Regions from separate parts of the Shewanella loihica PV-4 genome, predicted to be linked through region 2. Evidence: predicted binding sites of a transcription regulator. Region 2 holds the regulator's gene; each other region holds the start of a gene.

Region 1 (8,148 bases), 1.9 Mb from region 2:
CGGATAGATCCCCTCGAGCCTAGCGAAATGAGTGTCCCTGTGACCGGCGATAACCGTGTTGCCCCAATGATTGATCTGATTATCCGCCAGGATGGCGGCGGGTCCGAAGGCCAGATTGCGCCCGGAGGCGCCCGCCAGCACATACAGCGGCGCGCCGCGGCGCCTCCCCTGCTCGTCTGCAAAGTGCAGCTTGGCGATCGGATAGGTATCGGCCCAGCTCCAGGGCTTATGGGCTTTACGATCCGCTAAGGTTCTGTCCCATGCCCGCTCGATCAGGAACTGGGCAAAATGTGCCTTGGCTTGCATATAGCCTCCTTTAAAGATCAGTGTCATTGCCGCCATCAAGGCGGTCAGAAACAAAACATGCCTGAGTCCCAGGCGTCTGCGACGATTCATCATCAGGCCTCCAAGCGTCTGCGCCAAAGCCCGCGCAGACAAGGCAGATAACTCACCCAATAGGCGCCGATCAGCAGCAGCATCATGGCGCCCAGTGCCAAGTAGAGACGACTCTCGGTGGCGGTCTGCGGCCACTGATTTTGCATCGGCATAGGTGCCGGTTTAAACAGTTCCATGGCATCCATAGCCTCGGGGCGTGATGGCGTTCTATCCACAGCCACCAGGCTGGTATAGGGGCTGACCAGGTGATAATCCATCGCCAATCGGGTCACGCTCTCTTTTATCGCCGCCTGATTCTTGGCGTTTTTACTTAGCTGCAGGCTCGCTATCTGATTTCGCGCCCAAATAAGATCTATCCCCCTGGGCTTATCGCCCCCCGTCAAGGCCAGGCGACGTTGCCAGTTCTTGCCATCGAGATCGCCCGAAATGATCAGGGCATCGCTGCGCGATCTCTGTGCGGGCGTGAGTCTCAGTGCCACCATGATCGGCTCATGGGCATAGAGATCGCCTATCTGCACCGGCCAGTAATCGGGAATCGAGCCATCATCTAAGGTCAGGGTTACATCGCTGATCTGCGGCGATTCAATCTTCTCCAACAGCTCACCTATCTTGGCATCCACCTCGCTTATCTTGCCCACATAGGTGTAAGTGCCCCGTCCCGCCCTGGCCGCGCGCTCCATAAAGTAGCCGTTAGGCGCAGCACCTATGCCCACGGTAAACAGCCGCTGGCGGCCGATATTGGCGGCGATCAGCGCAAACAGTGAGGCCTCGTTGCCCACGGCGCCGTCTGTGATAAATACCACCTGCTTCAAACGCTCAGGTTTTACGGCCGATGAGATGGACGACACGCCAGATTCTGGCTGACTCAAGGCCCGCAGCAGCGCCGGGGCCATCTCTGTGCCGCCATCGGCCTCCAGGCTCTGCACGAACAGATTGGCCTTGCCCAAATTGGCCGCAGTGGCTGACAAGGCCACCGGTGACAGGCTGCGCACGCTGCTGTCAAAGGCGATCACATTGAAGGTATCCTGGCTGCCAAGACCGGCTAAGGCGTTTAAGATGGCCGACTTGGCCTGGGCGATCGAATCTCCCGTCATTGAGCCCGAGGTGTCTATCACCAGTGTAAGCTCTCTTGGCAGGCGCACCCTCGCCTTGTCCTGGGGAGGCATCAGCATCACCAGGGCGTAGCTGTCCTTCGCCTCTTTATCACTCGCTTGCGCCTCGGCTGGGTGATTCGCTTCGCTCACCACCTGATCATTGTGAGCCTGTGAAGATGCAAGAGATTCTTCATTCTTGAATTCATGAGTCTTGAACTCATGTGTCTTGCCTAGCTGAGCAAACATCACGGCGCTTGGCTGCTCGGCAAGCAGCGGGCGCCATTTAAGCAGAAAGTCGCGATCGGGTCGCAGGTTGGCTGTGAGATTGAGCCCTATCTTAGTGCCGCCAAGCTGGGTCTGGCGCATCTGATGATAGGGGGTCTCCAGTCGGCTGATGGCCATGCCAGCATCCAGTACCACATCCAGATAGAGCTTCTGCTCGTCACTCTGCGTGCTCTCATTCAGGACGTTAAGTCCTTGTATATCGTTAACTGATGCTTGTTCTAAGTCTGGAACCTGCCCCTTGGGAAAATATCTCGGGGTGATAGCCGTTGGAAAGCGCAGGCTGAACTCGCCATCTTGATAACGCACCTGCTGCTGATAGGCGATCTCCACCACCAGTGCCTCGCCCGGGCCCAGGTTCGCCACCTCTGAGGTGAAGATGTTGGGTCTTTGCTGACTCACCAGGCTGGCCTTCTTGCCGCTGGCCTTGGCCTGTTCGAAGGTTTGCCTCGCCACAGCCTTAGGTTGGATCTCACCGATTATCACCCGCTGGCCGATATGCAGCTTGAGGCTGTCTACCGCCGCATCATGAGGCAGCGGAAATTGATAGCGGCCATTGAGCCAATGCTCGCTGTCGTTCACAAACACCTGCTTTACCGACACCCGGTTGATCCAACCAGAGATGTTCATCTGCACCTGGGTATCCACGGCAAGCGCCGTAGCAGGCAACTCGCTAGTTAGCTGAACGCCATCTAAGCGATACTCGAGCACACCCTGGCCTAAGGTGGGCTCATCGGCGGCGGGCAGATCGAAATGGTGCAGCTGCTCACCATATTTGGCAGCCGTCACATTGACGCCGGCCGGTTGACCCATGCGCCCGAAGGCCGGCGTCGTCGAGCCAATTGCGCTGACGCTGAACACCAAGGCGGCGATCACCAGACGCTGGCGAGAAAAAAGCGCCCCCCTCGGGGGGCAAAGGTCGGTCTGGTTCATCCTGAGACGCGGGCGTGGCAACATCTTACTTCTCCTTTTACGCGTTGCTTTATGGTGCGGGATCTAGTTAGATGCCAGGGCGGTATCGCCAGGCAGCAACTTGATGGTGACGCGGCGATCAAAGAAGTCATTTTCGAAGCTCTGCTCATCCTTCACCGGCGCGCTGGCACCATAGGCCTTGGCATCGAGCCTGGCCTCATCCACGCCTTTAGATACCAGGTAACTTCTCACCTCGGCCACGCGCTGCTCTGACAGGGCCTGGTTGTAACTGCTGTCACCGCGGCGATCGGCGTAACCGGTGAGATCTAATTTCAGCTGCGGCGAGATCGCCATGGCATCGGCCACCTCGTTGAGCTGGCTCTGAAAGTGCGGCTCGACGGTAGATGAGCCCGTCTTAAACTGGACGTTGAGCCCCAGGGCCAGCTCTTCCAAACGGGTGCCCTGATGCTGTCTAAGCTGTGCCAGTTCCACCTTGGCCTCTTGATACTCCTGCTGCACCGTCAGCAGCGCCTCATTTTGCTGCTTGAGCGCCATCATGCGGCTCTCCTGCTCAGCTAACGTGGCCTGCTGCTGTTTGATCTCGCTGTCGTTGGCCACCGTCTGGCCTATCATGCCGCCGGTGAAGGCGCCGATAATGGCCCCCACAGGACCCGCAACCACGGCGCCCAGCACTATTCCAGAGCCCACACCGATAAGCGCCTCTTCATCGGCCGAGCTGTTGTTTGTACTTTGAGTCGCTTGAGTTGCGGGGGCAGCGAAAGCCATTGAGCTGCCAAATAACGAAACACTGATAAATGCGGCAATGATCTGCTTCTTCATGGGAAAATCCTCAAGTTGACATGGATTGGTGAATAAGAACCCTGTGGTTCCTGTCGATGAGGTCATTAAACCTGAGTGAAATGGCAAGTCCGGGGTGCAAAAATGACGATGCGCAGACCAAATGTGGCAAGAAAATGGCTTTTACCCCGGGCCACTTTTCTCCCGGGTATTTTGCTGTATAGTCACACTCCAGAAACCCTAAGCTGTAATGGATGGATCATGAAGCGTATTGCAATAGTGGAAGATGAGGCGGCTATCCGCGAAAACTACAAAGAGGTGCTGCAGCAGCAAGGCTACTTTGTGCAGGCGTACGCCAACCGCCCCAGCGCCATGGAGGCCTTCAACACGCGTCTGCCTGACTTAGCGATCATCGACATCGGCCTAGAAGATGAGATAGATGGCGGCTTTACCCTGTGCCAGTCACTCAGAGCCATGTCGAACACCCTGCCTATCATCTTTCTGACCGCCAGAGACAGTGACTTCGACACCGTCTGCGGCTTGAGACTGGGCGCCGACGACTATCTGAGCAAAGATGTCAGCTTCCCCCATCTGATCGCTCGCCTCGCCGCGCTATTTCGACGCTCGGACATCCAAAATGGCGCCAATCCTCAAGATGGCATGATAGAGCACGGCAACCTGACCATAGATGTCAATCGTATCCAGGTCTACTGGAAACAGCAGCCTATTGAGCTGACGGTCACCGAATTTTGGATGGTACACGCCCTGGCCAAACGCCCAGGCCATGTGCGTAGCCGTCAGGCGCTGATGCAGGACGCCAAGATCTATGTGGATGACAGCACCATCACCTCCCACGTGAAGCGGATCCGTAAGAAATTTATCAGCCAAGACCCAGAATTCGATTGTATCGATACCGTCTACGGCATGGGCTATCGCTGGGATACCCAAGACTAAGCATGTTTAATCTGCCCATCGGCCTGCGCACTAAGGTCGCCGTACTCTCCCTGTTCCTGCTCTGCCTGCCTTGGCTTGGCTATCAATATGTGTGGGAGATGGAGAAATACCTGCGCCACGGCCAGGAAAAGACACTGGAAGGCACCACCCAGGCCTTGGCCACCGCCCTGCATGAACGACCCAAGCTGTTCGACAAGCAGGCGAGCTTCTTGTCACAGGTAAAAAAGGGGCGGGATCTCTACGCCTATCCCTTGACCGGCCCTATCCATCTGGATGGCAAGCTGGGCGAATGGGCCTCAAACCGTCACCGCGCGGTGACCTATGGCGCCGATCACCAGCTGTTTAAGGCCGATGACGGCAAGCCACTCAATATCAGTTTCACCCATATGGTGGGCAAGTATGCCGGCTACCTCTATGGCTATTTCGAGGTGACAGATCCTAAGGTGATCTACCGCGGCACCAACAGCCTGCGCATCGACAACAACGATCACCTGGCCATCGCTACCCTAGCGCCCGACGGCCAGTTTCGCCGTTATATCGTCGCCACCATACGCGACGGCTGGATCAGCGCCTTCGAGCTACCTGCCGATCCCCGTAAGTCCCAGCCTGTCACCCCTGAGGTGCGCATCCAAGGCAAATGGCTGAAGACAGAGAAAGGCTACAATATCGAACTGAGGATGCCGCTGGAGATGGTGGGTAGCAAGCTGGGCTTTGCCATCGTCGATGTTAACGACAGAAAGGCGCGTAACGTCGAGGCGATCGTCGGCACCTCGGCTACGGATGATGTTACCAAGCTGGGGACTGTACTGGTGCCTTCGCCGGAGATTGAGAGCATCATCAAGGGGATGAGCCACAACAGCTCACGGATCTGGGTGGTGGATCGCCACGGCCGGGTACTGGCAAAATCCGGCGATATCTACAGCAGCACCAATGTATGGGCGCAGACGGCAACCGAGCAGACACCAGACACCTTCTGGGGCCGCTTCAAGCAGCAGTTCCTGCACCCGCTCTACTATCGCATTTTGACTACGCCACCGAAGCACTTTGTCGACTCGTTGAAAGACTCTACCGTGCTGGAGGGCAGCCATATCCGCAAGGCCCTGGCCGGTCAGTTTGGCTCCACCTGGCGCCTCAGCCCAGATGGCAAGGCGGTGATCCTGGCCGCCGCCAGCCCCATCTGGATCGACGATACCGTGATGGGCGTGGTGATCGCCGAGGAGACCACCCACGGCATTCGCACCCTGCGCAACAAGGCGCTGGAGAAACTGTTTAACGTGATCCTGACCGTGATGAGCATGGGCACACTAGCGCTCTTCTTCTTCGCCTCCAGCATCTCCAGCCGTATCCGTAAGCTGAGGGACGATGCCGAGCAGGCGATCGACAGCCAGGGGCGGATCAGAAAGGCGATTGTCGGCTCTAAGGTGCGCGACGAAATAGGCGATCTCAGCCGCAGTTTCGCCAGCATAGTCGGCCGACTGAGCCAATATACCCACTATCTGGAGAACATGTCGTCGCGCCTTGGACATGAGCTGCGCACGCCGGTTGCCGTGGTGCGCTCGTCACTCGAGCACCTCAACAGCCAGGATCTGCCGCCGCAACATCAGAAGTATGTAGACCGCGCCCACGAAGGGGTGAGCCGCCTCAACATGATCCTCAACAACATGAGCGAGGCCACCCGTCTCGAAGAGGCGCTAACCGACGCCGAGGTGGACAACTTCCCCCTCTCCAAGGTGATCTCAGGGTGTATGCAGGGCTATCAAATGACCTATGCCAATCAGGTATTTGAGCTAGAGATAGACAAGGAGCCCATGACCATGCGAGGCGTGCCTGAGTATATCGCCCAGCTGATGGACAAGCTGATCGCCAACGCCATCGAGTTCAGCCAGAGCGATACGCCGATTAAGGTGTCACTCAAGGCCAAGGGGCGTCAGGCATTGCTGAGTGTCAGTAACCTGGGGCCTTCGCTGCCCGCCAACATGGGCGAGCAGATCTTCGAGTCCATGGTGTCTGTGCGCGCCCAGAAGGCGCAGGACAAGCCTCACCTGGGTCTCGGCCTCTATATCGCCCGCTTGATCACCGATTTTCACAAGGGCAGCATACGCGCAGAGAACCTGATGCAGGATGGCCAGGCCACCGGCGTGGTTATCCATATCCGTCTACCGCTGGAGGCGTAGTAACCTCCACGCTAAAAGGAAAACCACTCCAATAAATCTCACTTTCATTTAGCCGTATAGATGTTAAGATGGCTGCATTGAGTTGCCAACACGAGAGTATGGGATGAAAAAAGAGACCAAGATAGTCAGCGTCGGCCGCGACAAGAAATGGAGCAAGGGGGTGATCAACCCGCCGGTATTTCGCGCCTCCACAGTGGTGTTCGACACCATAGAGGATATGCGTCATGCCACCAAGAACCGCGCCAATGGCGCGATGTTCTATGGTCGCCGCGGCACCCCAACCCACTTTGCCTTCCAGGCGGCCATCGCCGAACTCGAAGGCGGCGTAGGCACCGCCCTCTACCCTTCAGGTTCGGCGGCCATCTCAGGCGCCCTGCTCTCCTTCCTCAAGGCGGGCGATCATCTGCTGATGGTCGATACCGCCTATGAACCTACTCGGGATCTGTGCGACAAGCTACTCAAGGGCTTCGGCATAGAGACCACTTACTATGATCCCCTCATAGGTGATGGCATAGAGGCGCTTATCCGCCCCAATACCAAGGTACTGTTTCTCGAATCTCCCGGCTCCATCACGCTAGAAGTGCAGGACGTGCCGACCCTGAGCGCCATCGCCCATCGCCACAATCTGGTGGTCATGCTGGATAACACTTGGGCCTCACCCATCAACTGCCGCCCCTTCGAGCTTGGCGTGGATATTTCGATCCAGGCGGCGACCAAATATATCGTCGGTCACTCGGATGTGATGCTGGGAACCGCCACCGCCAACCAGGCTCATTGGGACCAGCTCAGGGAAAATAGCTACCTCATGGGCCAATGCACCTCGGCGGACGATATCTATCTCGCCAGTCGCGGCCTACGCACCCTGGGCGTGCGTATGGCGCAGCATGAGAAGAATGGCCTAGAGGTCGCCAACTTGCTGGCCACACGCCCAGAGGTGGATCATCTGCGCCACCCCGCCTTTGCCTCCTGCCCCGGACATGAGTTCTTCAAACGGGATTTCAGCGCCTCCAACGGCCTCTTCTCCTTCGTGCTCAAACGCGGCAACATCAAGGCGATCACCGCCTTCGTCGAAGGCATGGACCACTTCAAGATGGGCTTCTCCTGGGGTGGCTACGAGAGCCTGATCCTGGGGGTCTTCGGTATCGACAAACTGCGCACCGCCACCCAGTGGGACAGCAGCAAGCCGCTGATCCGCCTGCATGTGGGCCTGGAAAATCCTGAAGATCTCATCAAAGATCTCGAGGCCGGCTTCGCCCGCTACAACGCGGTATTGGATGGCCAGAGCGACTAGCGCCTCACCTGAATAAGGCAGAGGATTCCCATAAAAAAACACCGTCAGATGACGGCGTTTTCTTTGTTTTGATTAGCTGCAGGTTTTTCCGATTCACGTTAATGAGCCGCTGGCGCTCCGTTTGGCGCTGCTTGCAATCAATTTTTTGCCGCTGACTCTCAGCTCTTAGCCGCTGGCGCTCAGTTCTTAGCCGCTGGCTCTCCGTTTTGCGCCGCAGGCGCTTGCCAGGCCTGGGTGCCGTACAGGG
Region 2 (8,148 bases):
GATCTGCTGCTGATAATGGTTGAGGCTGGCGGTGAGGGCATGAAATTCCTGGGTGGCATCCTTGGAGACTCTAAAGCTCTGGTCGCCCTCCGAATCCTCGAGCTGCTCGCTGATGGCGCGAATGGGCGCGATCAGCCTGCGGGTGAGCAATGTGATGGCAAAGCCGAACAGGGCAAACAGCATCAGGGTGACGGCCAGGATCACCAGGCTGATGTTATTCCACTCGTTGCGGCTCAGCTCTACCTGCTCGGCATTCATCACCAGAATCAGGGGATGTGTCGCCTCGCCTTCGCCATATTGGCCGCGAAAGATGAAGATATCTTCCTTGAAGGTGTCGTGCAGCTCATCGAGAAAACCGACGGGCAGATCGATAATGCCCTGATATTCATCGGGTAAGCTGGCGGCATCGTTATAGGCCACTATAGTGGTGCTCAACACCAGCGGCGACTCGGCGCCCTGCTCGAATGCCGCCATAGCGCTAGGCGCTATCTGCTCCAGACTGCGGCGGTTGAGCTCATCTTCGACCCAGTAGAGGATAAATATACTGAGCAGGTAGAGGATGGCGGCCACCAAAAGGGCGATCCCCCCGAAGTAGAAACTTAGCTTGCGAGTCAGACTCTTGGCGGTTTTTTGCACCTGTTGGGCCTCTATTGGTTCACGTCTAACCGGAAGCCTATCTTAGGCACGGTGAGTATGATGGGGGTGTCGAAGGGTTTATCCACCTGATTTCTCAGCTGGTACATGTGGCTGCGCAAGATGTCGCTGTTGGGCGGTTCTTCTCCCCACAGGTGCTGTACTATCTCCTCTCTCTTCACCACGTTGGGGGCGCGGGAGATCAGCAGGTGCAGGATCTGATAGCAGCTTGGGGTCAGCTGCAGCTTCTTGCCATCGCGGTAGGCGGTGTGCTCGGCGATGTTGAGGGTGAGCGGCCCGCACTGCTGACAGCCCTGGGCGACGCGCCCGAGCTGACGCTTGATCAACGCCAGCAGTCGCACGTGCAGCTCATCGAGATCGAACGGCTTAGTCAGATAGTCGTCGGCGCCACTATGAAAGCCTTGCAGCAGATCTTGTTTGTCGTCCAGCGCCGTCAGCATCAATATGGGCACGCTGGAGCCCTGCTGACGTAGGGCCTTGGCCACGGCGTAGCCGTCCATCTTGGGCAGCATGAGATCCAGCACTATGGCGTCGAAGTGCCCTTCGGTGGCGAGGCGCAGGCCGAGCTCGCCATTGCTGGCATAATCCACCTGAGCTCCTTGGGATTCGAGATAGTCTCCCAGGACACCGGCGACATCGGCATTATCTTCTATGATGAGTATTTGAGTATTTTGCATGACAGTTCTCTGGCCGGATGACTCTACCTATCCTAGCGTGAAAAAGATGTCGATAACATTGAAATTCAAGCGCATCCGATTGGGCTTTGGGATGCGCTTACTGATCAATTTAGCAGGAACAGGGTCGCCAGGCCGAGGAAGGCGAACAGGCCGATCACATCAGTGACTGTGGTCAGCACCATGCCACCGGCCAGTGCGGGATCGACGTTAAACTTCTTCAGCAGCAGTGGGATACAGGCGCCGGCCAGACCGGCCACCGTCATGTTGATCAGCATGGCGCCGCCGATCAGTCCGCCCAGGGCGATGTCGCCCTTCCACAGCCAGACGGCGGCAAACACCAGCATGGACCAGAGCAGGCCGTTGAGAAAGCCGATGGCCAGCTCCTTGCCGATCAGCCAGCGGGAGTTACTCTGGCCTATCTGCCCCAGGGCGATACCGCGGATCACCAGCGCCAGGGTCTGGTTGCCGGCGACGCCACCCATACTGGGGACTATGGTCATCAAGATGGCGATGGTGGCAAACTGCTCCAGGGTGTTCTCGAACATGTTGCTGACCGAGGCGGCCAGCAGGGCCGCAAACAAGTTGATGGTCAGCCAGAGGGAGCGTCTCAGGGTACTCTTGACCACAGGGCCGAAGGTATCTGTGTCGTCGTCCATCCCCGCCATCCCCATCATGGAGTGTTCGGCGTCTTCACGGATCACGTCGACGATATCATCGATGGTGATACGCCCCAGCAGACGGTTGGTCTCCTCTTCGACCACGGGGGCCGAGACCCAGTCGTGACGCTCGAACAGCTGGGCGACCTCGCCGTCATCCATGCCCACGGGGATCCCTTCGAGATCGTCGTTCATGATCTCCCGCACCGAGGCATTGGGGTCGCAGGTCAGCAGGTCGGTAATGCGCACACCGCCCAGCAGGCTGTCGCGCTTATCCACCACATAGAGGGTATCGGTGGCATCGGGCAGCTCGCCGCGGATCCTCAGGTAACGCAGGATCACGTCTATGGTGACATCGGGGCGCACGGTGACCGTATCCGTGTTCATGATACTGCCGGCGGTGTCTTCCGGGTAGGAAAGGGCTTGCTCCACCCTGGCTCTGTCTTGCGCCGTCATCGACTGCAACACCTGATTGAAGACGCTGTCGGGCAGACTACGCAGTATGTAGGCCAGATCGTCCGTGTCCATGCCTTCGGCTGCCTTGGCGACGCGCTCGGGGCTCATCTGGGTGATCAGGGTATCTTTGAGTTCTTCGCCCAGCTCGTCGAGGATCTCCCCCGTGTGCTGCTGATCGATCAGTTGCCAGAGCACCTGACGGGTGCGCGGCGGAGAGGATTCCAGGATGAAGGCGATATCTGAGGCGGCCATGTCGTGCAGCATGCTGCGCACATGGACAAACATGCCGCTGCCTAAGGCTTGAGTGAGCTGATTAAGGCGTTGATCTGTGGTTTCACTATCTAACACTTCGATCGGCATAGCTCCTCCTTTGGCAGTTGATTGAACGGCTTGGGTGGTAGGCTTGTAAGTCTATGATAAGTATAGGACGAAATTAAGCGGGCACCGCAAAGCGAGCCGATTATACGGCCTCATCGAATTTGGCGTCAATAAGGGCGCTGATGGCATCCAGGGCCGCCTGGGCATCTTTGCCTTCGCTGGTGATGGTGATGGTTTTACCCATGCCGGTTTCGAGCATCAGGAGGCCGAGTACACTGGCGGCTGAGGCCTGTTTATCGCCCTGGATCAGGGTGACCTCGGCGTCGAACTTGGCAGCGAGCACAGCCAGTTTGGTCGCCGCTCTGGCGTGCAGGCCCAACTTGTTGCAGATGGTCAGCTCGCGAGCCAACTTAGTCATGCTTTAGCTCTCTATGGCGCGCCTGAACCTTATGCTTGCCCTTGTTGAACAGCTTGGCGAGCTGGTCGGTCACATAGACAGATCTGTGTTGGCCGCCGGTGCAGCCGATGGCGATGGTGAGGTAGCTGCGGTTGTTGCGCTCCAGGTGTGGTAACCAGGTCTCCAGCAGGTTTTCGATCTGCCAGATGAACTTGTTGACCAGTGGCTGCTGACTCAGAAACTGCTGCACTGGCTCATCCAGGCCAGTCAGTGGCCTCAGCTCAGTTTCCCAATGGGGATTGGGTAGGAAGCGCACGTCAAACATGAAGTCGGCTTCGGTCGGCATGCCATATTTAAAGCCGAAGGACTCGAAGTTGATCACCAGCTCCTTGTCGACCGTGCCCAGCAGGATCTCGCGCACCTTGTCGCTCAACTCATAGATGTTGAGGTTAGAGGTGTCGATATAGTGATCCACCAGTTTAGCTATGGGGTCGAGCAGCTTGCCCTCGAGCTGAATTGCCTCCTTGAGGGAGACCTTAGAGCGCGACAGCGGATGTAGCCTGCGGGTCTCGCTGTAGCGCTTGAGCAGTACATTGTCGCTTGAGTTCAGGAAGAAACTTAAGATTTCGGTATCTTTGGGGAGCTTGGCCAGCTGCTTTTCCAGCTGGATCTCTTCGCTGGGCATGTTGCGCACATCGACGCTGATGGCCACGAGATCGCTGCGCCCCTTGAGCTGCTCCAGCAGGGACTCCATCATCTGCAAGGGCAGATTGTCGACACAGTAGTAGCCTAGATCTTCTAGGACCCTGAGTGCGACGGATTTTCCCGATCCTGAGCGTCCGGATACCAAAACCAATTTCATTGGGTGATCACCTGATAGAGTTCGGATTCATCTTGGGTCTTTCTTAGCTGCTTCATGATCGCCTTATCATTGAGCTTCTCGGCCATAGCGGCCAGGGTGCTAAGATGTTGCTCGCATTGATCTGCGGGCACCAATAACGCAAAAAGGATATCGACGGGCTGATTGTCAATGGCATCGAATGCGATTGGTTCAGCACATTTCACCAGTACGGCCACGGGTTGATCTATGTTAGTCAGCCGTCCGTGAGGAATCGCGATACCATTGCCTATACCTGTGCTGCCCATTTTCTCTCGAGCCAGAAGGCTTTCAAATATTTCTTGAGAGGAGAGGGTGGGGTACTGGACAGCGGCTAAGTCGCTGATAAGCTCCAGTACCTTTTTCTTACTGCCCGGAGTGGCGCAGGTGGTGCACTCCGGCCGCAGGATGGTACTCAGTTCCATCGTTAATGTTTAGTAAGCTTCTCTTTGTGTTTAATGACCTGACGATCGAGTTTGTCAATCAGGGAGTCTATCGCGGCATACATGTCCGCATGTTCGGATGTTGCGAACACTTCTCCGCCACGGAGATGTAACTTTGCCTCAACCTTCTGTTGCAACTTTTCGACATTTAATACAACGTGCACATTATTGATCTGATCGAAATGACGTTCAAGCTTTGTGAATTTCTCTTCGATGTAGCTTCGTAGAGATTGGGTGATCTCGATATGGTGCCCAGTCAGGTTTATTTGCATAAAGATAGTCCTCCAGTTTCCAGGTTTGTTTTATAAGCTCTTGCGCTGATTCGAGGGCGGTATAAGCATTGCCTCGCGATACTTGGCAATGGTGCGTCTAGCCACCTTAATCCCCTGTTCGGCCAAGAGTTGAGCCATCTTGCTGTCGCTCAATGGCTTTTTCTGGTTTTCCGCAGCAACCAGCTTCTTAATGAAGGCACGTATTGCTGTTGAAGAGCACTCTCCGCCATCGTCGGTACCGACGTGACTGGAGAAGAAGTATTTAAGCTCGAAGATCCCTCTCGGGGTATGCATATATTTTTGCGTGGTCACACGTGAGATGGTGGATTCATGCATCTCCACCGCCTCGGCGATGTCGTTCAGTACCATGGGCTTCATCGCCTCTTCGCCAAATTCGAAGAAGCCTTGCTGGAAGTCGACGATACAGTTGGTCACCTTGAGCAGGGTCTCGTTGCGACTCTCCAGGCTCTTGAGGAACCATTTGGCTTCCTGCAGGTGGCCGCGAATAAACTGGCCATCCGCCTGACTCTTAGTGCTGCGGGCCATGGCGGCATACTGCTGGTTGACGTTGATCTTAGGCATGCTGTCTGGGTTGAGCTCGACTACCCAGCGTCCCTTCTTCTTGGTGACGGTCACATCCGGGATCACGTACTCGTCGCGGCTGGCGGTGATGGCGAGACCGGGACGGGGATTCAGGGTCTGAATAAGGGCGATGGCATCCCTCAGCTCATCTTCCTTGAGCTTGGTTTTGCGCATCAGCAGACGGAAGTCGCGTCCGGCGATGAGATCCAGGTGCTCCTTGATCAGCATGCGGGCGTTGGCGATGTGCGGGGTATCGTCGCTGTATTGGGCCAGCTGAATGGTCAGACATTCGCTGAGATCACGGGCCGCCACGCCAATAGGGTCGAAGTGTTGTACTCGCTTGAGCACCGCTTCGACCTCGTCGAGTTCGATCTCTGGGTCGCCCATGGCCTCGAGAATATCTTCGCAGGTCTGGGTCAGGTAACCGCGCTCGTCGATAGCGTCGATGATGGCGGTAGCGATGGCCAGGTCGTTATCGGAAAAAGGGGTCAGGTTCTTCTGCCATTCCAGGTGTTCATACAGACCTTCGCTGGTCTCGCCCTGAAAAGGCATGTCGTCGTCGCGCATGGCGCCCGAGCTTGAGTTTGGTGAGGCGGTGTAGACCTCATCCCAGGTGGTATCCACCGGCAGCTCGTCTGGCATAGAGTCTTGAGTCAGGGCATCAGAGGTCTCGACCCCTGAGTTATCCTGGCTCGAATCCAGCTCTATCTTGTCGTCGTACTTGTTGTCGAAGCTGTCGGTGACGCCATCGTCTTGCAGCTCGATGCTGGCGCTCTCCTGCTCTTCATCCAACTCCAGTAGCGGGTTGGATTCTAATGCCTGCTGGATCTCCTGCTGCAACTCTAATGACGACAACTGCAACAGACGTATGGCCTGTTGTAGCTGGGGCGTCATGGTGAGATGCTGACCCATTTTGAGCTGAAGTGACGCTTTCATCGTACTGCTATTCCCTTGTTTCTAATTATAAAATGAGAAAGCTCTGGCTATATGTGCCGGACAAATATATCGGATAGTTCCTAAGGCCACAATTAACGCGTGGTTTTTCCTCTGTGGCCCCATTATAAGATTAACTATAGCTTGAATTGTTCACCTAAGTACACTGCTCGTACTTGCTGGTTGTCTAAGATTTCGGCGGGTGTGCCCTCGGCGATCAGATTACCATGGCTGACGATATAGGCTTTCTCGCAGACGTCTAATGTCTCGCGCACGTTATGGTCGGTGATCAACACCCCCAGGCCGCGATTCTTGAGCTGTTCGATGATCTTCTTGATGTCGATTACCGAGATGGGATCGACCCCGGCGAACGGCTCGTCGAGAAGAATAAACTTAGGGTTGGCGGCTAGGGCCCTGGCGATCTCCACCCGGCGACGTTCACCGCCCGAGAGCGCCATGCCGTGGCTGTCACGGATATGGGTGATGTGAAACTCTTCCAGCAGGTGTTCCAGCTCCTCTTCGCGGCCATCGTTATTAAGATCGCTGCGGGTCTGGAGCACGGCCATGATGTTGTCCCGCACCGAGAGCTTACGGAAGATGCTGGCTTCCTGAGGCAGGTAGCCTATGCCTTTGCGGGCGCGTAGGTGCATTGGGTCTAGCGTCAGGTCGTCATCGTCGATAAAGATGCGGCCCTTGTCGCTCTGTACCAGGCCGACGACCATGTAAAAGGTGGTGGTCTTGCCGGCGCCGTTTGGCCCCAGCAGGCCGACGATTTGCCCGGTCTTGACCGTGAGGCTCACGTCTTGGACAACGGCACGACTCTTATAGCTCTTGGCGAGGTTCTCCGCCTTCAAGATCAGGTCTGTCATTGTTTTTCCTGTTCTGGTTTCTTCTCGGGCTTCTGCTCTGGCTGGATCTGTTCCTGATAGTTCTCAGGCTGAATGATAGTGATCACTCTGTCTTTGCCTGTGCTCTCGGCGATCAGCTGTTGCTGTTCTATGTTGTAGCGGATCTGCGACCCCGTGACCTGGCTGCCTTCCTGTTCCAGGGTGGCGTCGCCAATGAGCGTCAGGGTGCGGCTGGAAAGCTCGTAGCGGATCTCCTTGGCGCTGGCCGAGGCGGGACGGCCATCTTCCATCACCTGCGAGTAGGTGGCCGGGTTGCCGGTGGCGATCAGTATCTTGCCGCTGTTCTTCTCTTTGCTGAAGGCGCGTAGTTCACTGGCCAATATCTTGATTGAGCCTTGGGTGACCTCGACCGGACCGTGGAAGATGATCTGGTTGTTCTTAATGTCGGCTTCCTGGCTGGCGGCAGAGATCTTAACCTCTTGCAGCAGGTCGTTCACCTTGGCATAGGCGCCAACACTGACCAGGGGCAGCAGGCCCGCAAGAATAAGGCTATTTAGTTTCATATGTTCCTTCTACCTGACTCGTCAGTTTGATATTTTGGGCGTTGAGATCGGCATATAAGCCTTCCCCCGTGATGAGGAAATCACGCCCTGTGATCCGAATGCTTCTGTCGGATGTCATAATCATAGTATTGAGATCCAGCTCCAGATAGGTGGTCTCTATGGTCTGAATCGGTTCCTCTGGGCTAATGGCGTCAATGATAACATTATTTTCCAGGGTGACCCGTCCGCTATTTTTGTCCAGTGTGCCCTTGGTGGATCTCAGGCGCCACTGGGCATCGCCGTTGTCGGGGTAGACCAGATAGATGGGCTGGGTAAAGTAGGTCTGGTTGCGCTCGGCGTAATGCTCCATGTGACTGGCCGATACCCGGCTGTTGATGCCACCCTCATCATTGTATTGCACGCTCTTGAGATCCCGGACTATGTAGTCGGGACGATCGACATTATCCAGGGCCAGCTCTTCGCTGCCCTTTTT
Region 3 (8,148 bases), 290 kb from region 2:
GATGGTTCTGGGTATCAAAATGGGCGACATTTCTCGGCAAATTTGGGGCTGGTACCGAAAGAATTCTCAAGTGGTGGAAAACAGAAATTAGGAGCTATCACCAAGCGGGGAAACAGCTATCTAAGACGACAGCTGATTCAAGGTGCTTGGTCTGTCATACGCTATGCAAAGAATAATGACGACAGGTTATCTGTCTGGGCAAGAAAGGTCATTGAACGAAGAGGCAAACAGAAAGCGGCGGTAGCTGTGGCCAACAAACTCGCCAGGATAATTTGGGCGATGCTTTACTACAAAACGGAGTACAGACCTAGCTAAACAACAAGAACAATTACATACCCTAAAAACCGAACACAATTAATGAAGTAACAGGTAATACCGGCCTTCGTAAATGCTGAGAGAGCACAAGGTGTTGTAACACCGAACGGACGATAAGCAGCGAAGGCGCGGTTCTCATTAAGGCCAGAGCACAATGATGCTCACAAACAGGTCGGATATACGTACGCAGTATTACTTTCTGTTACTCACAAAATGTTTGATCTATCCGAGGTGTCCATATATGTGCTTGTGGTGTGCCAAAAGAGTGCTTGCACATCCCTCGCCGGGCAGGCGATAGGTTAACCATGCGGCCATGGTGTCAAATAACTCTGCCAAACAAGCGTATCAGCCAGAAGCTCAATAGCTAAAACCCTGCACATTGACCGCCGAGCAGGCGATAGATAAACCACCAAGCCATGGTGTCAAATAACTCAGCTAAATACCTATATCATCTACGCCCCCTAAGGAATCCACCTAGAAGCCAGGACTGAATATCTGGCCAGCTAACGCCAGATACAAAAAACCCCGGCCATCTGCATGGTCGGGGCTTTGGGCTAATCGACTGCACCTAAAAGGTGCGGGTCAGATTAAGCGTCTTTCGAGGCGCGGCTGGCACGCTTACGATCGTTTTCGGTCAGGTGACGCTTACGCACGCGGATGCTCTGCGGAGTCACTTCTACCAATTCGTCGTCATCGATAAACTCGAGCGCCTGCTCTAGGGTCATCTGGATGTGCGGTGTCAGTACCTGAGCTTCGTCGGTACCAGAGGCACGCATGTTGGTCAGCTGCTTACCCTTCAGACAGTTAACTGTCAGGTCGTTGGCACGAGAGTGGATACCCACTACCTGGCCTTCATAAACTTCTGCCGCGTGACCGATCATCAGACGACCACGGTCTTGCAGACCGAACAGGGCGAAGGTCAGTGCCTTACCGGTAGCGTTAGAGATCAACACACCGTTCTGACGTTGACCGATATCGCCACCCTTCACTGGACCATAATGGTCGAATGAGTGGTAGATAAGACCTGTACCAGAAGTGGCTGTCATAAACTCGGTTTGGAAACCGATCAGGCCACGGCTAGGAATGATGAAGTCGATACGCACACGGCCTTTACCGTCTGGCTGCATGTCGCGCATGTCCGCCTTACGGGTACCTAGCTTCTCGATCACCGCACCTTGGTGCTCTTCTTCAACGTCAACGGTCAGCGTCTCGTATGGCTCGCACTTCTCGCCGTCGATCTCTTTAACGATAACTTCAGGACGCGATACGGCCAGCTCGTAGCCTTCACGACGCATGTTTTCGATAAGGATAGACAGGTGAAGTTCACCACGGCCCGATACGCGGAAACGGTCTGGGCTGTCTGTCTCTTCGACGCGCAGTGCCACGTTGTGTACCAGTTCCTGTTGCAGACGCTCAAGGATGTTACGTGAAGTCACGTACTTACCTTCTTTACCAGCGAATGGCGAGGTGTTTACCTGGAAGGTCATGGTCAATGTTGGCTCGTCAACAGACAGAGGTGGCAAGGCTTCGGCGTTGCCCACGGCACATACAGTGTCAGAGATCTTCAGCTCGCCAAGACCTGTGATCGCTACGATGTCGCCGGCATTAGCTTCAGCCACTTCGTGACGGTCCAGACCCATGTAACCAAGTACCTGGCCGATCTTACCGTTACGTGTGGTGCCGTCAGCGCCCACTACGGTAACCTGCTGGTTTACCTTAACGCTGCCGCGCTTGATACGGCCAACGCCGATAACGCCCACGTATGAGTTGTAGTCCAGCTGAGAGATCTGCATCTGGAAGGCACCTTCGGCATCGGCGTCAGGTGAAGATACTTTCTCGACGATGGTCTCGAACAGTGGCGTCATGTCTGCGCCAGTCTCTTCAGGATCCAGAGTCGCGAAACCGTTCAGTGCAGACGCATAAACGATTGGGAAGTCCAGCTGCTCGTCGGTAGCACCCAGGTTGTCGAACAGGTCGAATACTTGATCGATAACCCAATCAGGGCGCGCACCCGGACGGTCGATCTTGTTGATCACTACGATAGGCTTAAGGCCTTGAGCGAAGGCTTTCTTAGTCACGAAACGTGTCTGTGGCATTGGACCATCGACCGCATCAACTAGCAGTAGCACACAGTCAACCATAGAAAGTACACGTTCTACCTCGCCACCGAAATCGGCGTGGCCAGGGGTATCAACGATGTTGATACGGTAATCGTTCCACTTGATGGCAGTATTCTTCGCCAGAATCGTGATTCCACGTTCCTTTTCAAGATCGTTGGAATCCATCACCCGCTCAGCGGCCTCTCCTCGAGTCTCAAGGGTTCCAGACTGTGCCAGCAGCTTATCAACCAGGGTCGTTTTACCATGGTCAACGTGTGCAATAATGGCGATGTTACGTAAATTCTCTAACACGGATAAACCTCTTACCATCGAAAAAATAGGGTATTGATAACAGCCCTAATAATAGCTGTTGCAATAAAAAACGTGCCATTCTACTCTAGCGAGGGGCTCTCGCACAGGATTATTTTTTAGTCAGCTATGAATAGTCATGTTTATATTGGTGCGCACCATATTGGTGAACGCACCATCAAGAGGCATCTATTGCACCTTTATGGTGCAATAACGAGATTCCCGCCACCTACCTTCTTTATTGTTCCCATAAAAATCAATACGTTAAACTTTTGGCACGAGTCTAGCTTTACTCATGCCAGAACCGCGTTGGTCGCAACGCTGAATGATATAAGAAGGGCATCCCCTCTACTCTACTCGGAGACTTTAGAATGTCAGTTGAATCAGTTTTACAACAACTAGAAGAACTTGAAGTTAAGTTTGTTGATTTGCGTTTTACCGATACTAAAGGTAAAGAGCAGCACGTATCTATTCCTGCTCACCAGGTTGATGCCGATTTCTTTGAAGACGGTAAAATGTTCGACGGTTCATCTATTGCTGGTTGGAAAGGCATTAACGAGTCAGACATGGTCCTGATGCCAGACCCAACGACCTTCGTTCTTGACCCATTCACCGAAGAAACCACTGCCCTGATCCGCTGTGACATTCTCGAGCCAGGCACTATGACTGGTTACGACCGCGACCCACGCTCTATCGCTAAGAAAGCCGAAGAGTACATGGTTTCTACCGGCATCGCCGATACCGTACTCATTGGTCCTGAGCCAGAGTTCTTCCTGTTTGATGACGTTAAGTTCGGTACCGACATGTCTGGCTGTTTCGTTAAGCTAGACGCTAAAGAAGCGGCTTGGAACTCAGGCACTCACTACGAAGACGGCAACACAGGTCACCGTCCATTCGTTAAAGGCGGTTACTTCCCAGTAGCACCAGTTGACTCTTCACAAGATCTTCGTAGCGCCATGTGTCTGGTTCTGGAAGAGATGGGTCAAGTGGTTGAAGCTCACCACCACGAAGTGGCGACTGCCGGTCAAAACGAGATCGCGACTCGCTTCAACAAGCTGACTGAAAAGGCTGACGAAATCCAGATCCTTAAGTACGTGGTTCACAACATGGCCCACGCTTACGGCAAGACGGCGACCTTCATGCCTAAGCCAATCGTTGGCGACAACGGTAGCGGTATGCACGTTCACCAATCACTGGCTAAAGATGGTGTCAACCTCTTCTCTGGTGACAAGTATGCGGGTCTGAGTGAGACGGCGCTGTACTACATCGGCGGTATCATCAAGCACGCTCGCGCGCTGAACGCCTTCACTAACCCAAGCACCAACTCGTACAAGCGTCTTGTGCCTCACTTCGAAGCACCAGTCATGCTGGCCTACTCGGCACGTAACCGCTCTGCGTCTATCCGTATCCCAGTAGTACCAAGCCCTAAGGCACGTCGTATCGAGACTCGCTTCCCAGATCCAACGGCTAACCCATACCTGGCGTTCGCTGCACTGCTGATGGCTGGTCTTGACGGTATCCAGAACAAGATCCACCCAGGCGAAGCCATGGACAAAGATCTGTACGATCTGCCAGCGGAAGAAGCGGCTGAGATCCCACAGGTTGCGACCTCTCTTGAGAACGCACTTGAGAACCTGGATGCAGACCGTGAGTTCCTTACCAAAGGCGGCGTATTCTCTGATGACTTCATCGATTCTTACATCGCACTGAAGACTGCAGAAGCAGAGAAAGTGGCTCGCACCACTCACCCAGCAGAATTTGAGCTGTACTACAGCCTATAATCCTTGCCTGTAAGCTAGGATTAGTGCTCAAAGAAGCCGCCACTTAAGGCGGCTTTTTTATGGCTTTCAAAAACGACTTCATCGACTCTTACATCGCGCTGAAGACTGCTGAAGCTTAGAGTCTGGTTCGCACCACTCACCAAGCCGAGTTCGAACTGTACTAATACCTGTAAGCCTGTGATCCTTGCCGCTAAGCTTGGATTAGTGCTCGAAGAAGCCGCCACTTAAGGCGGCTTTTTTATGCCCTTTTACCGGCAGATAAACTTGGCTTAAGCGCCTGACGTCGGGCATAAAATTGATTTAACTTTATGGCCAAACTGCTATCATGATCACGCCGAATCACTTACTTTAGAATCCCATTATGTCTAGCCGCGATCCCTTCCAGTCTTTCACCTGGCACAGCGATATTTTTAGCTGTCAGAGCAATGATATCAGCAGCTTCTATGCCCGCTTAGAAGAGCAGGCCAGCCGCCTCGGGCTACAGGCGCGCAAGCTGGGTGATGCCGGTCCGCATCCGCTGGAACTGTATCAGTCGCCGGCGCAGAAGGCAGATCAGCCATCTATTTTGATCAGCGCCGGCTTTCATGGCGAAGAGGCCGCCGGCCCCTGGGGGCTGCTCTACTTCCTCAACGAACTGGAACCCGAGCTCTTCGGCCAGATCAACCTTAGCCTGCTGCCACTGGTGAACCCCACTGGTTTCAAGCGCGGCCATAGATTCAACAAATTGGGACAAAACCCGAATCGCGGCTTCGTGTTAGAAAACGGCCGTGGCCGTAGCAATCAGGACACCTCTAGCGAGGGCGAGATCCTGCTGGCTCACTCCCAGCTGCTGGCCGCCGCCAGTAAAGATGGCATCCTCACCTGCCATGAAGATGTATTGCTCACAGACACCTACATCTACTCCTTCGAGGCCAACCAGCACCCAGGCCAATTCAGCCGCGAGCTGCGCGACGCCCTGGGGCACTATTTCCCCATCGCCCAGGACGGACTGATCGACGACTGCCCGGTACAAGATGGCATCATCTTCAACCATTTCGACCTCTCCTTCGAGGCCTTCCTGGTACGGCTGGGCGCCAGCGTCGGCGTCTGTAGTGAGACCCCGGGCCAGCAGAGTTTCGATCAACGCATCCTGGCCAACGCCGCCATCATCAAGCGTTTCGTCGAGCTGACATTAGCGAAGCGATAAGGGCATAAGCAAGCGTTAAAAGAATGAGCGAAGCGCTAGAGGCATAAGCTAAGCGATAAGCTCCCCCTTAGATAAAAAAAGCCAGGCACTCGGCCTGGCTTTTTGCTATCTGTTTTACGGTCATTCACTACTGCGGGACTAACGACTGCCGGACTAACGACAACAGGGCTAACGACAGAAAGGCGCCAGGGCCTCAAGCAGCCGCTGCAAATCCTGCTCGCCGTTGTAGATGTGAGGCGAGATCCGCATCCCCTGCTTGCGCACATCCAGGCTGATATCGGCCTGGGTCAACGCTTCGACCACAGCTTGCTGGTCTTCGCCAAAGTCTAAGATGGCAGTGCCGCTACAGCGGGCCGCATCCGAGGGTGAGACCAGAGCATCACCCGCCTGACGCCAGATACGCTGCAGCTGCATCAGGTTGTGCTGACGCACCTTGTCGCTACCCAGCTCGGCAAAATACCCTATGCTGTGGGCCGCAAGGGCGAAAGGCGCCACAGACGGCGTGCCGCCCCAGAACTTGAGCGCCGAGTCATGGTAGCGAAAATCGTGAATGTCGAACTCGAAGGGGTTCTCATGGCTGAACCAACCCACATCCTGGGGTGAGCAATGCACCAGCTGAGCGGCGCTCACCCAGAGGTAGGCCGCCCCCGGCCCGCCGCAGAGCCACTTGACGCTGGAGCCCAACATGAAATCTGGCTTGAGGGCATTAAGATCTAGGGGCAATACCCCGGCGGCCTGGGCCACATCCACCAGAGAGAGCGCCCCCAGCTCGCGCACCTTAGGTATTAGATAATCCAACGGCGCCTGCTGACCCGTATTGGAATAGGCGTGGCTGATAAACACCAGATCGATATCGTCGGTCAGATGTGCCTGCCACACCTCGGCCAGACTCACATCCAGATTAGCCGGGATGAAACGTATCTCAGCCTCAGGCAGCGCCTGACGTAAGGCAAAGCCCATGCTGGGGAAATCATTCTCGCTCATCAGGATCACGGCGCCGGGGCGGCGCAGCCTTGAATGGGACTGCACCAATTTAGTGAGACCGCTGGAAAGGTTAACCTGAGGGCAAAACAGCCGGGTCTCGCTGTTGAACAGCCTAGCGAGCTGGACGCGAAAATCCTCCACCACAGAGAGCCAGTCGCCCCAGGGCTCTCGCCCCGAGCCCTGCCAGGGCAGGAAGAAACGCTCGTCGAACGCCTGGCGCAGACTCTGCAGCGGCCTGCCCACCGAGTGGTTGAGCAGGTAGACCGACTTTGGCATCACAAAATCATTCTGGTACATGGCTTATCCCTCTAGGCTGGCGCGCAGCCTGGCGATGTCGTCGAAACGGGTGCGTATGTCATCGCGCTTGGCGGCGGCGCGTCTGTCTCTGAGTTTCTCCAGCGCCCCCAGCAGCACAGGCAGCGGCGGGCCACTGGCGGTAACCTTGTCGATATGCTGGCTCTCCATCTGCTTGGCAGGCTGAGCGATATACTTCTCCACCAGCTGATCATGGTGTTGTATCGCCCCCTGGCCATGGGCCTCACACACCCGCAGGAACTGCGCTAGATTCTCCTGGTACCAGGGCTGGTCACGCATCTCTATGGCGGCGAGGAAATCGTCCATCAGGCTGGTGCGGCGCATGCAGTCACGCAAGATGCGCTGATCTTCCGGCATCATGTAGAGGAACTTATCCACCAGCAGTTGAGAGTAGGCCGACTCGTTGGCGAAGCAGAGCCCCAGCTGCAGATCGATCACATTGATGCCGGCAAAGTCACCGGCATTGGCGCCGCGATACACCTGCTGGCCGACGCGATAGGGCTTGTAATAGGGACGCACGCTGTTAAAAAACGCCTGAGTGTCGAGGCGCTCGAATAGCGTCTGATTGGAGGCGATCACCTGCTGAAGCGCCACCAGGGCGACCTCTAACAACTCGGCGGTCATGGGGTGGGAGATCCCCAGGGGCTGGATCTTCAGCAGGGCATCGGCCGCCCGCTTGTAGGCGAGGATCCCCTTGGTGTTGTAGTCGACGAACAGCTTCTCGTCGTCGAGATCGGTAAAGCGCTTATAGAGGCCGTTAACGGCGCGATTGTGAGTAGTCAGATGGGCGGTGGCAAAGCGCGGCGTCACCCCGATGGAGGCGCCTATATGCATGGCCAAGGCCGAGGCCTCCAACAGCGGCGAGCTGGTTTCGCGGCTCGGCTCGGTGATCTCGTGGCGACGGCAAGCCGCCATGTAGAGGCCCACGTTACCCAGCAGATCGAAGGCCGCATCGAAACCCTCGTCGGTATTGCCCTCATCCAGCAGCGCCTTGATGAGCGTCCGGCCTTCGGCCTCCAGCCGTGCCTTAAGCTCGTCGCCTATGCCCACCACGTTAGCGGGATCGCTCTGCTGCATGTAGAGGCGCTCCAGCGCCGAGTTAATCTCGACAAACTCCTGCCTGATCCAGTGATCGAAGGCCGCGACATCTTGACTCATA
Region 4 (8,148 bases), 2.2 Mb from region 2:
ATTGAAACAGAGCCCCCAGGCTGCCGCCCATCTTGCTGGGGTCGACCACTAAGGTCTGATTGCCGGCCGTAGTGGTGATACGCAACTCACCAGGATACGGGTCACCCGTGGTCGCGCCCATCTGCATAGAGACTTCGCCGGATACCAACATCACGGCGCCGCCCAGCATGATGCTCTTGGCGCCAGATTCGAGTGGGATCACGTTAACCTGAGCGTATTCGCTGAGCTCCTGGATCAGGGCATCCTGCTTATCGAGCAGCTGCATGTCGGCGCCCTGAGACTTCATCAGTTCCTGATTGATATGGCCAAGTTCGGTACTGATCTCATTGATCCTATCTGTCATAGCCGAGATCTGATCGTTAGTCTGCTTCATCTGACCATCGAGCTGCGACTGCATCTGATTGAGCGCCTTGGCGATCTGGTCAGCATTACCCAGCAGACTGCCGCGAATGCCCATATCATCGGGCAGATCCGCCAGGCTGTTGAGCCCGGCAAAGAGATCGTTAAGACTCTGCGGCACCGCCTTACCAATCTGAGAAAACAGCTGGTCCAGCTCGCTCATCTTAGTCTGGGTGGTCTGCGCCTGGCTCAGTGCGGTTTGGCCGATACGCAGCTCACGGGCGGCATATTCGTTATAGATACGTTTGACGTCGGTAATATAGGTACCGGCACCATAGAAGCTGTTGCCCAGACGCTGGGACTCCAGGCTAGACTGCTCAGCCACCTGACGGTGGTAACCCTGAGTATTGGCATTGGTAATGTTGTTACTGGTCACCGCCAGCTGCGACTGAGAGGCAAGCACGCCGGTACGGGCGATATTCAGCAGATCCATCGACATTATGCTTTACCTCTTATTGCACCTGTTGCTAACTGAGCACTCATCACTTTTCACTCTCCACTTGTCACTTGCCAATGGCTGCGCCAAGCTGTTTGTTTACCGTCTGGGCGACTGTCTGAGTTACCGCCTGCATCACCTTGATCACCTTGTCGGCGTAATCTGGGTCTGTGGCATAACCGGCATCTTGTAGGCCACGGATGAAGGCGGCGGGATTAGCGGCCTTGTCCATCGCATCCTGATAACGCTCGCCTTCGGAGATGAAAGAGACGAAATCGTCAAAACTTTGTTTGATATCCTGATATACCCTGAAATCGGCGCGCTGCTTCACCGCAACCCCATGTTCAAACTCCAGAGTACTGACACCGGCCCGCTCGCCATCCCAGCGGCGATCGGCCTTGATGTTAAATAGGTTATTGCTAGGCTGACCATCGGCGCGGCGCACCATCTTCTGCCCCCAACCTGTCTCGAGTGCCGACTGGGCAATCAATACCTCTGGGCTGGTACCCAAGACCTTGGCCGCCTGCTCTGCATGGGGATAGACCGCCTTGACGAACGCCTCACGGCTCTCGAAGCCCTTATTAGCCAAACCTGTTGGCGCCTGAGACGGCAAGACCTTGCCGCTCACTAGCTCATCAAATATCCGCGGCAAGGGCTTATCACCACTTGATACCTTACTTTGAGCCTCTGATTGGGCCAGAGATTGTCTATCAACTTGTTGCCCGCTGTTGGCAACCGGACTCACCATCCCGCCCCGCAGCACGGAAGCCGGCGTCATCCGGCTGGTCTGCGGCGAGAGCTGCTGCACCATGAGATCTGCAAGGCCCAACATCCCCTTGTCCGACAGATTGACTGACATCTGCTGGTCATGCATCTGCTCATAAAACTTGGTGTACTGGCTGTTCATGGGGCTGTCGGACTCAAACACAGCATTGGCATCGCGCATGCTTTTCATCAACATCTGCACGAAGATGCCCTCAAACTGCTGCGCCACCTCTTTGAGTGCCGCCTTGTCATCTTTTTGCGCCTTGGCACGTAGGGAGTCCAGGCCCCCTATGTCCAAGAAATGCGATGCGTTTGACAGCTTATCCATGTTGAATCCCGATGCCTTGGCGACGACTGAATCGTCTGCGACAAAATTTAGATGATGATAAGCTCACCATGCAAAGCACCTGCCACCTTTAACGCTTCCAGTATGGCTAACACGTCAGATGGCGCGGCGCCGACCAGATTCACCGCCCGCACCAACTCATCGAGGGTAGTACCAGGGTTAAACAGGAACATGCGATTATCCGCTTCGGACACATCTATGGTGCTGTCGCTGGTCACCACGGTATCGCCCCCCGCCAAGGGATTAGGCTGAGACACCTGGGTCGCCTCGGCGATGGTTACCGTCAGGCCGCCATGGGTCACCGCCGCCGGCAGCAGGCGCACATCTTTACCCACCACTATGGTGCCGGTACGGGAATTGACGATCACCTTGGCCGACTCGGACGCTGGCTCCACCTCGATGTTTTCCAAGGTCGCCAGAAATGAGACACGCTGGGACACATCCCGCGGCGCACTCACCTGCACCGAGGCGGCATCCAGTGGACGGGCCATGCCAGGGCCTAAGAGATCATTGATGGCATCGGCGAGACGTTTAGCCGTCGAAAAATCGGCGCGGCGCAGATTAAAGGTCAGATGATCGCCGGTAGAAAATGGCGTCGCCACGGTGCGCTCGACGATGGCGCCGTTAGGGATACGACCCACGGTAGGCGTATTTTGAATCACCTTAGAGCCATCGAGTCCTTCGGCGCTAAAGCCACTGACCACCATGCTGCCCTGGGCAATGGCATACACGTTACCGTCGACGCCCTTGAGGAAGGTCTGCAGCAAGGTACCGCCGCGCAGGCTCTTGGCCTCACCTAGGCTAGAGACGGTGACATCAAGCGTCTGGCCCGGCTTGATAAAGGCGGGCATGTCGGCACTTACCGCCACCACGGCGACGTTCTTGATCTTAGGACGGAAGTTATCGGGCAGATTGATGCCGAAGTTTTTCAGCATGGTCTTGAAGGTCTGCTCGGTATAACGTGTCTTCTCGCCGGTACCCGGCAAGCCGACCACCAGACCATAGCCGATCAGCTGGTTGCTACGCACTCCTTGTACGTTGGCGATATCTTTGATGCGCTGGGCCGAGCTGGCTGCGGAAAACACCATCAGGGCACAGGCCAATATTAATTTTATCTTCATGGCATCGCTCCTTAGAAGGGCCACCAGTCGCTCATAAAGAACTGGCTTAACCAACCCACTTTCTGCGCATCGGCAAAGGTGCCCGTGCCGCTGTATTGAATACGGGCATTGGCCACACGCTGAGAGTCTATGGTGTTGTCGGGACGGATGTCCTGCGAGCGTACTATGCCGGTCAGCCTGACAAACTCATCGCCGTTATTGATGGTGATCCACTTCTCGCCGCGGATCACCAGGTTGCCGTTGTTCAGCACCTGCATCACGTTGGCCGAGATGCTGCCCGACAGGCTGTTGCTCTGATCGGCATCCGACTCACGCTTGGTGTTCATGCTGTCTTTGTAACGCAGGTCGATGGGCGAGCCGCTGATGGTGACGTTGCCGCCGCCGGCATAGATGGGATCCAGCGTCAGATCTGAGCCCTTCTTCAACTCGTTGTTAGCGCTCTTCTTCGCCTTGGTCGACTCTTGCAGGATCACGGTAATGATATCGCCGACCTTAAGCGCCTTGATGTCCGAATAGAGACTAGAGGCCTGGCTATCCTGATACATAGAGCCCGTGGCGGCGATCTTAGTCGGCGGCGCCTCGGGATACACAGGCGCATAGTAAGGGTCATCGGCGATCGGCTTCTGGTTGGTTGAGGCACAGCCCACCAACGCCAGCGCAACCACTAAGACAGATGACTTAGCCATAACAAACTTAGCCATAACAAACTTAGTCATATCAAACCTCTACAGATTCTGATTGACGTAAGAGAGCATCTGGTCGACGGCCGAGATCACCTTAGAGTTCATCTCGTAGATACGTTGGCTCTCGATCAGGTTCACCAGCTCCTCGGTCACGTTAACGTTAGAAGTTTCCAGCGCGCCCTGACGAATGGCGCCCATGCCATCCAGAGAGGCGGTGCCCTGAATAGGCGTGCCGCTGGCACCGGTTTCCAGATAGAGGTTCTGCCCCATGGGATCCAGGCCGCTCGGATTGATGAAATCTGACATGCTCAACTGACCCACCACCTGGTTTTCCGCCGCGCCAGGGGTCTTCACCGAGACCTCCCCTTCGGCAGACACGGTAATGCTAGTCGCATCATCCGGGATGGTGATCGCCGGTTGCAACACATAGCCAGAACCCGGGGTCACGATCTGCCCGGTATCATCCAAGGTAAATTGACCATTTCGGGTATAGGCGGTTGTGCCGTCTGGCAGCTGCACCTCGAAGAAACCCGGGCCTTCGATCATCAGATCCAGTGAGTTGTCAGTGGTAAGCATGTTACCCTGGGTAAACATCTTTTGGGTCGCCACCACCTTAGTCCCCGCGCCTATGTTTAAGCCGTTGGGTAGCTTAGTATTAGAGGCGCTGATGCCCCCCGCCTGGTTGACGGTTTGATAGAGCAGGTCTTCGAAAACGGCCCGGCTCTTCTTGTATCCAACGGTGCTCGCGTTCGCCACATTGTTGGAGATCACCGAGATATCTGTTTGCTGGGCATCTAAGCCAGTCTTACTAATCCATAACGCCGGATGCATAACCTATCTCCTAACTAATGCGCATTAATGACGAAGAGGCTTGATCCATCTCTTCGGCGGTTTTCATCATCTTGACCTGCATCTCAAACTGGCGCTGCAGATCGATTAAAGAGACCATCTCGTCGACGGCGTTGACATTGCTGCCTTCGATGGCGCCACTCTCCACGGCGACATTGGGATCGGCCGGGGCATTAACGCCAGACAATTGACGGAACAGACCATCCTCGCCACGCATCAGGTTTTGATTACCAGGGTTAACCAACTTGATACGGCCGACCTCCTCGATCACCTCAGCGGTTGAGCCGAGCGGTCTGACCGAGATGGTGCCGTCCTGGGCAATCTCGACCTTTTCGATAGGAAGGGGTAGCACGATAGGACCGGCATCGCCCATGACGGGGTTGCCTCTGTCGTTACGCAGCAGGCCTGAAGTATCGAAACTCAGGCTGCCAGAGCGAGTGTAGGCCTCACCGCCATCGACGGCCTGCACGGCAATCCAACCGTCGCCTTTCACCGCGATATCGAGATCCCGTCCCGTGGTCTTTATGGGACCGGCGGCAAAGTTGGCCGACGGGTTCTCTGTCATCGAAAACACCCGTGTCGGCAACCCTTCGCCAAAGGCCTGCATAGATCTGGCCTGTTCCAGATCCGACTTAAAGCCGTCGGTATTGGCATTGGCAAGGTTGTTGGCACGCACTGCCAGCGAATTCATATTCTGCTTGGCGCCACTCATGGCGACATAGAGTAATTTATCCACTTGCTGCTCCGTCAATGTTTCAACTAAAACTGTCTAATAACAGAACAAAGCAAACATCATGCCAAGCAATAGATTTGGTTAAGCAGATGAAATCAAGCAGATAGAAATGAAGCTAAGGAAGGAAAGGAGAAGCGGCAAGAGAAGCGGAAATGTGTTGCCGCCTGGGCAACACATTTCACTCGTCCCACTAAGCGGCAGCTTAACGGATCTGCAGTACCGTCTGCTGCAGGGTGTTGTTCACTTCCAAGGTACGCGAGTTCGCCTGGAAATTACGCTGGGCCGAGATAAGGTCCACCAGCTCTGTGGTCAGGTCGACGTTTGACTGTTCCAGCGCCGATGAGCGAATGCTACCGAAGGTGCCGCTGTTGGCCTCACCCGCCAGTGCCGGACCCGAGTCAAGGCTCTCCTTCCAGGAGGTGTTACCCACCTGAGTCAGGCCCTGCTCGTTAGAGAAACGTGCCAGGGCGACACGCGCCAGAGGCACGGTAGAGCCGTTACTGTAGCTGGCGTTAATCAAGCCATCGGCGCCCACTTCCACGTTAGTCAGACGACCCACTGTGGTACCGTCCTGGCTCAGCTCGGTTACCTCAAATGGCGAGGCGTACTGAGTCGGGCTGTTGAAGTTAAGGGTAAGCGTCTGGCTACCATCTGTACCTGGGCCTAACACATTAGCGCCGCCAACACCGAGTGTCTCTGTGGTGATCACCGCAGGATCGCTGCCGGTATAGGCTCCTGTGTCGTTGAAGGATAAAACCGAGCCCTTCCAGCCGCTGGCGTTAACCGCTGTGCCGGTCGAGTCAGCAACGCCGTCACCCGTAGTATCACGACCATAGGTGCCCGCTGCGCCCGCCAAATCCACCTGCTTGCCGTCAACCGCATAGAAGGCCACCCAGTTACTGGTGCCTGTGTAAGCCGCCTCGGGTGGACGCACGAAATAGGTGGTCAGAATATGTGGCTCACCCAGTGAGTCGTACATGGTGACCGACGTCGAGTTATTGTAGGTATCGGGGTCGTTCGGATTAAAGTTTGCCGGATCCAGCGTGCCCTCACCCGCGTTAAGGTTCATCTGAATACCGATATTGTCTGTCTTCTGTGGACTACCTGCAGTGTCAGGGATCTTCACAGGCTGAGTAGTTGTCAGACTCACAGAGGTCGAGTTGCCATCTTTGTCCACCGGGAAGGTCTGCAGGTAGTTACCGGCCGAGTTCACCAGATAGCTGTCGGCATCGACCTTAAAGGCACCGGCACGGGTGTAGGATAGATCCTGCGAGCCCACTTCTGATGAGGTTACGAAGAAACCGCCGCCATTGATCGCCATATCCAGCGCGTTGCTGGTAAATTGCAGACTGCCCTGCTGGAATTGCTGCGCCACCTGAGCCGTGGTAACACCGCCACCGACTGTGGTCTTGCTGTTGGCAAAGATAGAGCTGGCATACACGTCGGCGAACTCGGCGCGCGACTCCTTAAAGCCTGTGGTATTAACGTTGGCGATGTTATTCGCCGTGGTATTGAGATCTTTTTGCGCCGCTGCGATACCACTCAATGCAATGTTAAATGACATAAATCACCTCACTAAAAATTTGTTATCTGTTCTGGACCTTACAGCCCTAACGCTCTGCTTTGTCTAGGTTTCAGACACGGCCAGAACATCACCGAGTTTGATACCGCCTATGCCTCTCAAGTTGAGAATTGCGCCGGTACTTGCCGTTCCCAGCGAAACACTCGTCACGTGAGCGTAGGTCGATACGGCTAAATCTTCACTCTTACCATCTACCTTGCCCGATGCCTTAATGGAATAATTACCACTGGCAACGGGCTCCCCATCCTTATCCAGTCCATCCCAGGAGACATCTATGTTGCCGCCGTCGCTACCATCGACGGTGAAGGTCTTCACTAGCTGGCCCTTCTCATCTTCGATTCGCACGGTTATCGACTCGATAGGCTCAGGGGTACTGATCACCCCTTTGAGCACGGGATCTTCCGCCGAGATATGCCCGGTATCCGATGGGATCAACACCTTCTGCCCCACTAGCCCCGAGGCCTGCAGCGCCTGGCTCGAGGTCATCACGGTATTGAGGTTAACTATCTCCTCGTTGAGCTTAGTGATGCCATCCACGGTGGAGAAAGACGCCATCTGGGCGATCATCTGATCGTTGTCCACCGGCTTAAAAGGATCCTGCATCGACAGCTGCTGACTGAGCAGGGAGAAGAAATCCTCCTGGGTCAGCTCCTGACTCTTGGCCTCAGGGATCGAGGACTCCTCTTGCAGGCGCATGCTGTCGAGAAACGGATTTCCCGTAGTCTGGGTGGTTGCCTGACTGCTCGACGCCTGAGGCGTCACCGACTTGGCGCTCTGGGTCGAACTGGTTTGCGCAACCTGAGTATTTAACGGATTAACTAGGCTCACGACTTACCCCCTAGGAATTGCCAATGCGTAAGGTTTGCTGAAGCATAGATTTTGCCGCATCGGCAACCTGTACGTTCATCTGGTAGGAACGAGAGGCCGAGATCATGTTGGCCATCTCCTCCATCACATTGACATTTGGCTTATAAATAAACCCATCGGCATCCGCTAACGGATGATCGGGTGAATACTCTTTCTGTAACGGCTTATCGCTCTCGACAATACCGGCCACCTTGACCGCCTGGCTGGTATTCTGCTGATGACTGGCCTTGGCCAGCTCGGCCTCGAAAACCGGATGGCGGGCGCGATAGGTCTTATCCACACTGCTGGAGACTGAATCGGCATTAGCGATGTTACTGGCAGTGGTATTTAGCCTGACCGACTGGGCCGACATGCCAGAGCCTGCCAC

The links. The regulator sigma-54, encoded in region 2, starts transcription at its own class of promoters, with help from an activator protein. The targets are predictions, from matches to a motif close to GTTGGCACGNNNNTNGNNT.
Region 1: the regulator sigma-54 is predicted to act here: its motif matches at 3,647-3,665, upstream of pdsR (proteobacterial dedicated sortase system response regulator).
Region 3: the regulator sigma-54 is predicted to act here: its motif matches at 2,995-3,013, upstream of glnA (glutamate--ammonia ligase).
Region 4: the regulator sigma-54 is predicted to act here: its motif matches at 5,383-5,401, upstream of flgF (flagellar basal-body rod protein FlgF).

What each region holds. Positions count from the first base shown of each region.
Region 1 is NC_009092.1:2,046,659-2,054,806, reverse strand. Features, by position in the region: gene SHEW_RS09265 (class GN sortase) at 1-399, opposite strand, end outside; gene SHEW_RS09260 (marine proteobacterial sortase target protein) at 399-2,729, opposite strand; gene pdsO (sortase-associated OmpA-like protein PdsO) at 2,769-3,524, opposite strand; gene pdsR (proteobacterial dedicated sortase system response regulator) at 3,744-4,436, shown strand; gene pdsS (proteobacterial dedicated sortase system histidine kinase) at 4,439-6,610, shown strand; gene SHEW_RS09240 (cystathionine beta-lyase) at 6,714-7,901, shown strand; gene SHEW_RS09235 (CreA family protein) at 8,081-8,148, opposite strand, start outside.
Region 2 is NC_009092.1:3,949,713-3,957,860, reverse strand. Features, by position in the region: gene SHEW_RS17165 (sensor histidine kinase) at 1-636, opposite strand, end outside; gene SHEW_RS17160 (response regulator transcription factor) at 648-1,331, opposite strand; gene mgtE (magnesium transporter) at 1,436-2,803, opposite strand; gene SHEW_RS17150 (HPr family phosphocarrier protein) at 2,904-3,179, opposite strand; gene rapZ (RNase adapter RapZ) at 3,172-4,020, opposite strand; gene ptsN (PTS IIA-like nitrogen regulatory protein PtsN) at 4,017-4,460, opposite strand; gene hpf (ribosome hibernation promoting factor) at 4,463-4,750, opposite strand; gene SHEW_RS17130 (RNA polymerase factor sigma-54) at 4,781-6,268, opposite strand; gene lptB (LPS export ABC transporter ATP-binding protein) at 6,403-7,134, opposite strand; gene lptA (lipopolysaccharide transport periplasmic protein LptA) at 7,131-7,676, opposite strand; gene lptC (LPS export ABC transporter periplasmic protein LptC) at 7,663-8,148, opposite strand, start outside.
Region 3 is NC_009092.1:4,241,393-4,249,540, forward strand. Features, by position in the region: gene SHEW_RS18405 (IS110-like element ISSlo1 family transposase) at 1-315, shown strand, start outside; gene typA (translational GTPase TypA) at 903-2,726, opposite strand; gene glnA (glutamate--ammonia ligase) at 3,095-4,504, shown strand; gene SHEW_RS18420 (N-acetyl-ornithine deacetylase) at 4,866-5,690, shown strand; gene SHEW_RS18425 (aminotransferase class V-fold PLP-dependent enzyme) at 5,859-6,971, opposite strand; gene SHEW_RS18430 (PrnB family protein) at 6,975-8,147, opposite strand.
Region 4 is NC_009092.1:1,555,116-1,563,263, reverse strand. Features, by position in the region: gene flgK (flagellar hook-associated protein FlgK) at 1-838, opposite strand, end outside; gene flgJ (flagellar assembly peptidoglycan hydrolase FlgJ) at 903-1,928, opposite strand; gene SHEW_RS06945 (flagellar basal body P-ring protein FlgI) at 1,976-3,067, opposite strand; gene flgH (flagellar basal body L-ring protein FlgH) at 3,079-3,753, opposite strand; gene flgG (flagellar basal-body rod protein FlgG) at 3,793-4,581, opposite strand; gene flgF (flagellar basal-body rod protein FlgF) at 4,592-5,335, opposite strand; gene flgE (flagellar hook protein FlgE) at 5,535-6,896, opposite strand; gene flgD (flagellar hook assembly protein FlgD) at 6,960-7,742, opposite strand; gene flgC (flagellar basal body rod protein FlgC) at 7,753-8,148, opposite strand, start outside.